DNA from 3 places in the Streptomyces sp. NPDC088097 genome. Region 1 is predicted to be linked to each of the others. Evidence: riboswitches for the same ligand, from Rfam matches in the RefSeq annotation. Region 1 holds a riboswitch; each other region holds the start of a gene.
What was found. A riboswitch is a leader RNA that binds a small molecule or an ion and turns the genes downstream of it on or off. The one in region 1 is predicted to bind cobalamin.

Region 1 (2,250 bases):
CCCCGGCCCGCACCAGACGCGGCAGCACGTCCGAGACCGGTGTGGTGAAGGCGAACAGCAGCACCCCGAGCGAGGCCGCCGAGGTCCGCAGCAGCAGCTCGGCGGCGTGCCGGGGCCCGTCGGGGGCCAGGGAGAGGAAACCGGCCGGGCCGCCGACCGACACCAGCAGCGGCAGCGCCCCGGTCACGCAGAAGCCCAGCGGGACCCGGAAGGCCCGCCACAGCTGCCGACCGGCGACCCCGGCCGGCCCGAGCAGCACGGTCAGGGTCGCGGCCGCCACCAGCGGACCGCCGGGCCAGGGCGGCAGGCACACGGCGCTGACCGTGAGCCCGAGCCCGAGCAGTGCCTTCTCCAGGGGGTGGCGGCCCCGCCAGCGGCTGGAGTGGGCCGCCACGTCGATGGGCAGCACCGGCTAGGCCTCCGGCGCGGCCGGGGCGGGGGCGCCGGCGACGGCCGTCCGGGCGGCGCCCGTGTCGGATGCGGCGTCGGCGGCCGCAGCGGCGGCGGCCCCTTGGCGGCGTCCCTTGCGCACGCCGAAGTAGTAGGCGAGCACGCCCGCGCCCAAGGCCGCCTGGAGGGCGAACAGCGCCGACTCGATCTCCCCGGAGGGGGGTTCGTACAGCGGGGAGAACCAGGGCTCGTAGTCGGGCTTCAGCTCGGTGATGGCCGTCTCCGCCTGCGCGTCCGCGCCGGCGAACGGCTCCTCCTTGCCGTCGCCCATGCCCAGCGCGAGCGGGAGCACGGCCAGCGCCGCGACCAGGAGCAGCAACAGGGTGTTGATCTTCGCGTTCCTCGACATCAGAGCGCCGCCTCCGTCTTCTCCTGCTTGCCGCCGGTGAGCCGGGCGACCCCGAGCCGGACCAGGTCGGACTTGCTGGACTGCATCAGCAGCCGCATCACGAGGACGGTCAGCAGCCCCTCGCTCACCGCGAGCGGGATCTGGGTGAGGGCGAAGATGCCCGCGAACTTCTCCAGCGAGCCGACGAAGCCGCTGCTCGCGTCGGGGAAGGCCAGCGCCAGCTGGACGGAGGTCACGCAGTAGGTGACCAGGTCGGCGAAGAAGGCGCCGAAGAAGACGGTCACCATCAGCGGCGCCCCGGACTTCCGCAGCAGCCGGTAGACGGCGTAGCCGGCCCAAGGCCCGGCGATGGCCATCGAGAAGACGTTCGCGCCGAGGGTGGTGAGCCCGCCGTGCGCCAGCAGCAGGGCCTGGAACAGCAGGGTGATCGTGCCGAGCACCGCCATGATGGGCGGCCGGAACAGGATGGCGCCGAGCCCCGTCCCCGTGGGGTGCGAGCAGCTGCCCGTCACCGAGGGGATCTTGAGCGCGGACAGGACGAAGGTGAACGCTCCGGACGCCCCGAGCAACAGGGTGCTCTCCGGGTGGGCCTTCACCTCGCGGGTGAGGGCGCGTACGCCGTGGACGACGAACGGGGCGGAAGCGGCGCCCCAGGCGACCGCGTGCAAGGGGGGCAGGAACCCCTCGGCTATATGCATGAGTAGAGAGACCTCTCCAGCACCTCGTGGATGGACGACGCGCCTCGGCCGGTCTCCTGGCTGACGGGTACTGATGCCCTGGCTCCGCCTTCCCGGGTCCGTGCGGTCTCCCGCGCGGGCCCAGTGGCTTCCCGCAGGAGTGGAGCCGGACTTCCCGATCACAGTGGCGAGGGCCGCGCCGGTTTTCCACCGGCTTCCCGAACACCAAGGCCCGTTGACCCTAGTCGGCCGCGCGTACGGGCACCAACCCGGCCCTCCCGGGGCGTCCGTGGCGGCAGGCCCCCCGTGGCTGCCGGCGCCCGTGACGGCCGGCCCTCGCCCGTGCGGGTGCGGTGCGGTGGCGGGGGCGGGCGGCGGTGGGCAGGGTGGGAGCGTGCCAGCAGACTCCCCGGACCCCCGGGCCTCGCAGGAGCCCTCGGGCCCCGACTACTCCGACCTCTCCGCCGTCTTCGTGAACTGCACGCTCAAACGGTCGCCCGAGACCAGCAACACCGAGGGGCTGATCGCCAAGAGCCGCGCCGTCATGGAGGCCGCGGGCGCCCGGACGGAGCTGATCCGGGCCGTCGACCACGACATCGCCACCGGTGTCTGGCCGGACATGACCGAGCACGGGTGGGAGAGCGACCAGTGGCCGGTCCTCTACAGCCGGATCATGGACGCCGACATCCTCGTGCTCTGCGGGCCCATCTGGCTGGGCGACAACAGCTCCGTCATGAAGCAGGTGATCGAGCGGCTCTACGCCTGCTCCTCGAT
Region 2 (2,250 bases), on a different contig from region 1:
CGAATGGGGCAGCCGCAGCTACGTCGGCCAGGAGGGAGCCGCCCGCGACGCCCGGCGCGCCCACGACCTCGGCAAGATCTGGATGCAGCCGGTGTCGGTCCAGGACGCCCGCCCCAACCAGGGGATCTACGACGAGGCCGGCAACACCGCCACCCTGCGCTCCACCTGGACGCACGCCATCGACGACGGCGCCGACTGGGTCCAACTGACCACCTGGAACGACTACTCCGAGGGCAGCCAGTTCGCCCCGTCCCTGCACAACGGCTACACCTACCTGGACCTCACCTCCTACTACCTGACCCGCTTCAAGACCGGCGCATGGCCCGAGATCGTCCGCGACACCCTCTACCTCACCGGCCGCACCCAGTTCGCCGCCGCCGACCCGTCCGGCGACCAGAAGGTGGTGATGTCCCCGCGCAAGGGCAGCGCCGCCCCCCGCGACACCGTCGAGGTGCTGAGCTTCCTCGCCGAGTCCGGGACCGTCCGTACGACCGTCGGCTCCGTCAACGGCGAGCACGAGGCCCCGGCCGGGGTCCACTCCCGCCTGCTGCCGCTGGGGCCGGGCACCAGTTCGGCGGCGGTGGTCCGGGGCGGCCGGTCCCTGGCCGGGGTGGAGTTGCCCTATCCGGTCGACCGCAAGGTCGAGGTGCAGGACCTCCAGTACTACGCGGCGAGCAGTGGACGCAGGCCCTAAGTCCTCCCTTCGAGGACCTTGGTCACCCAATATCTAGTGGTCGCGGCTTGCGGTCACATCCATATGTAGTGTTGGCCCTGCCGGTTCGGCGGGGCCTCGCTCATGTCCGCCCCGACCGAGGCAACAGGGAATCCGGTGGGAATCCGGGACTGCCCCGCAACGGTGAGCGCGCCCCCGGGCGTGCGAGTCCGACACCTGCCGGCGCCGATCCACACATCCGTGCGAAGCCTCGTGGGAGGGCTGCCGTGACGTCCGTCGACGCCGTAGAGACCGTGACCGAATACCTGGAACGCCGTGACTGGCGGGTGAACGCCAACGCCAACCAGGGATACTCGCTGGGCGGCCTCATCCTCAACGCCGCGGGCAAACTGACCGCCACCTACTGGCTGGAGCAGGTCTACCCGCCCGAGGTGGCCCGCGCCCACCGCGAGGGCGACCTCCACCTCCACGACCTGGACATGCTCTCCGGCTACTGCGCCGGCTGGTCCCTGCGCACCCTGCTCACCGAGGGACTCGGCGGGATACCCGGGCAGATCGACTCCGCCCCGCCCCGGCACCTGTCCTCCGCCGTCGGTCAGATGGTGAACTTCCTGGGCACCCTCCAGAACGAATGGGCCGGGGCCCAGGCCTTCTCCTCCTTCGACACCTGCCTCGCGCCCTACGTCCGCCTCGACGCGCTGACGTAGGAGCAGGTCCGCCAGTGCGTCCAGGAGCTGGTCCACAACCTCAACGTCCCCTCCCGCTGGGGCACCCAGACCCCCTTCACCAACCTCACCTTCGACTGGACCTGCCCCGAGGACCTGCGCGACCAGGTGCCCGTCGTCGGCGGCGAGGAGGTGGACTTCACCTACGGGGACCTCCAGGCGGAGATGGACCTCCTCAACCGGGCCTACATCGAGGTCATGACCGAAGGCGACGCCACGGGGCGGGTGTTCACCTTTCCCATCCCCACCTACAACATCACCGCGGACTTCCCCTGGGAGAGCGAGAACGCGGAGCGGCTCTTCGCGATGACCGCCAAGTATGGGCTCCCGTACTTCCAGAACTTCATCAACTCCGCACTGCGACCCCACATGATCCGCTCCATGTGCTGCCGCCTCCAGCTCGACCTCACCGAACTCCTCAAGCGCGGCAACGGCCTCTTCGGGAGCGCCGAACAGACCGGATCCCTCGGCGTGGTCACCCTCAACTGCGCCCGCCTCGGCCACCGTTACGCCGGCGACGAGGACGCCCTGATGGCCGAACTGGACCGGCTGTGCGAGCTGGCCAGGGACAGCCTGGAGTTGAAGCGGGTCACCGTGCAGGACCTCATCGACGGAGGCCTGTTCCCCTACACCAAGCGCTACCTCGGCACCCTGCGCAACCACTTCTCCACCATCGGGGTCAACGGGATCAACGAGATGATCCGCAACTTCACCGCGGACGCCGACGACATCACCACCCCGGCCGGCCACGCCCTCGCCCTCCGGCTCCTGGACCGGGTGCGGGCCCGCATGACCGAGTTCCAGGAGCGCACCGGACACCTCTACAACCTGGAGGCCACCCCGGCCGAGGGC
Region 3 (2,250 bases), on a different contig from region 1:
GGCGGCCACGCCCGCCCCGGCCCCGAACACGATGACCAGCACTGCCCCGGCCGAGGCTCCGGAGGAGGCCCCGAGCAGGAAGGGGTCGGCGAGCCGGTTGCGCACGAGGGCCTGGAGCACGGCTCCGGCGACCGCGAGTCCGGCGCCGACGACCGCGCCGAGGAGCACGCGCGGCATCCGTACGTCCCAGACGATGGAGGCGAACGCCCCGCCCTTCGCCCCGCGTCCGGCGAGCAGGATGTCGACCACCCGGCCCGGTGCGATGCGTACGGGTCCCAGGGCCAGGCCCGCCACGGCCGAGGCGGCGAGGGCGACGGCGAGGAGGACGAGGACCGCGACGGTGTTCGGCCGCCTCACGCGGCGTCGGGGTGCAGTTGCCGGCCCAGGGACTCGACGGCCTCGGCGACGCGTACGCCGAGGACGGCCGAGGAGAGCGGGAGCACGACGAACCGGCGGTTCTTCACGGCGGGAACCTCGGCCAGGGCCGGGTCGTTCAACAGGCGCTGCTTCTTCGCCTCGACGGTGGTGCCGCCGTAGTCGTAGATGAGGACGACCTCGGGCTTGCGCTCGATGACCTTCTCCCACGACACGTCACCGAAGGTGTCCTGGAGGTCGGCGAAGACGTTCGTCCCCCCGGCCAGGGAGACGATCCGGTCGCCGATGCCCTTGCCGCCGGAGGTGAAGGCGGAGGCCTCGCCGGAGTCGTAGACGAAGACGGTCGGCTTGGCCTCGTCCTTCACCCGGGCGGTGACGGCGTCGACACGGCGTTGTTCGTCCGCGATGAGCGCCTCTCCGCGCTCGGGCACCCCGAAGGTCCGGGCGACCTCGGTGATCTCGGTCTTCAGCTGTTCGAGGCCCACCGGGCCGGAGGTGCAGTACTCCACGCTCAGCCGGGAGTCGATCCCGGAGGCGGTCAGCCCCGCGCGGTCGCGGCCCTGAGCCTTGTCGAAGGCGCTGGCGTAACCGCCGTACACGAAGTCGGGGTCGGCCGCGAGGAGCACCTCCTTGGAGGGGTACTCCTCGGCCAGCACCTTGATCTTGTCGTAGGCGGGGCGGTAGGCGGGCAGTACGGAGTCGTCGAGGTAGGCCGTGCCGGCCATCCGGTCCTGGAGCCCGAGGGCGAGCATGACCTCGGTGGCGTGCTGGTTCATGGTGACGGCGCGCTCGGGCGGCGCCTGATAGGTGCTGCTGACCCCGCAGTTGGTGACGGTGTACGGGAACCCGGGCGCGGCCCGCCCGTCGGCGGTGGCCCTCCCGGCTCCGGACGGGCCGCCGCACGCGACCAGCGGTATCAGGAGCGCGAGGGGAGCGAGGGGCAGGAACGAGCTCAGGGGTGCGCGGGAACGCGACATGGCGAGGCCTCTCCGGGGGATCCTCGTCCCCGGTCGAAGTGGAGAGGCGGCGCGTCAGTGTCTGACTCCCGGGGCCCCGCGCGGGCGGGTACCTCCGGTCACAGTGGCGGGACCGCACCGGATTCACACCGGTTTCCTGTCCTGCGCCGCCCGGGACAACCCGGCCAAGTCTGCCAGACGCGCACACCGGGAAGCGCGCCGCTCACGGGGCCGGTGCGCGGCGCGGGGCCGGTGCGCGGCGCGGGGCCGTGCCGACGGCCGCGGTCCGCGACGGCGAGACCTCGGCGGAGAGAATCGCCTGCGACCCGCCGGTCGTCGCGCCCGCGCGCCGGGCCCGCTGTCAGTGGCGGGGCCTAGCGTGGGCCCATCATCCGCGAGCAGTTCCCTGACTTGCGGGGGTGCTGCAGGGCTGCAGCCGTACGATCCCGCCCCACCGGCCCCCTCGGCTCCGCCAGGGGACAGCGCCCGGTGGGGCGGACGTGCGTCCGGGCCCGGCCGGAAGCAGGCAGCGCTCCCGCACCGGCACCGGCACCCGCACCCGCACCCGCCGAGAGCGCCAGGGGCGCAGGAGGAACCAGGGCCCCAGGAGGCGGAATCAGCCGGAAGTTACCTCGTCGTATGTAGTGACTTAGCTGACGCTCGACAGTAGAACTTGTTCCACTCCATCGGAGAGTGAGGAAGATCACATGAGTGACAAATCCCTGCACAGCAAGGTATCCAAGGGTGTCTCCCGACGCGGATTTCTTGCTGGAACCGGTTCCATTCTTGGGGCCATGGCCCTGACGGTCAACACCACTCCGGCCCAAGCGAATTCCGCCATGGCGGCGGCCGCCCCGACCGCCCCCATCGACAACGGCGCCCACGTCCGGGCCCTCGTCATCGGCACCGGCTACGGCGG

Region 2: linked by a shared signal. The riboswitch ahead of ACIOD1_RS06225 (ribonucleoside triphosphate reductase) and the one ahead of ACIOD1_RS00375 (energy-coupling factor ABC transporter permease) in region 1 are both predicted to bind cobalamin.
Region 3: linked by a shared signal. The riboswitch ahead of ACIOD1_RS08320 (ABC transporter substrate-binding protein) and the one ahead of ACIOD1_RS00375 (energy-coupling factor ABC transporter permease) in region 1 are both predicted to bind cobalamin.

Annotation. Positions count from the first base shown of each region.
Region 1 is NZ_JBIUTJ010000001.1:86,256-88,505, reverse strand. Features, by position in the region: gene cbiQ (cobalt ECF transporter T component CbiQ) at 1-409, opposite strand, end outside; gene ACIOD1_RS00380 (energy-coupling factor ABC transporter substrate-binding protein) at 413-799, opposite strand; gene ACIOD1_RS00375 (energy-coupling factor ABC transporter permease) at 799-1,497, opposite strand; cobalamin riboswitch at 1,526-1,721, opposite strand; gene ACIOD1_RS00370 (flavodoxin family protein) at 1,871-2,250, shown strand, end outside.
Region 2 is NZ_JBIUTJ010000002.1:29,754-32,003, forward strand. Features, by position in the region: gene ACIOD1_RS06220 (endo-1,3-alpha-glucanase family glycosylhydrolase) at 1-694, shown strand, start outside; cobalamin riboswitch at 759-912, shown strand; partial or broken gene ACIOD1_RS06225 (ribonucleoside triphosphate reductase) at 1,000-2,250, shown strand, end outside.
Region 3 is NZ_JBIUTJ010000002.1:521,896-524,145, reverse strand. Features, by position in the region: gene ACIOD1_RS08325 (iron ABC transporter permease) at 1-357, opposite strand, end outside; gene ACIOD1_RS08320 (ABC transporter substrate-binding protein) at 354-1,352, opposite strand; cobalamin riboswitch at 1,388-1,530, opposite strand; gene ACIOD1_RS08315 (GMC oxidoreductase) at 2,039-2,250, shown strand, end outside.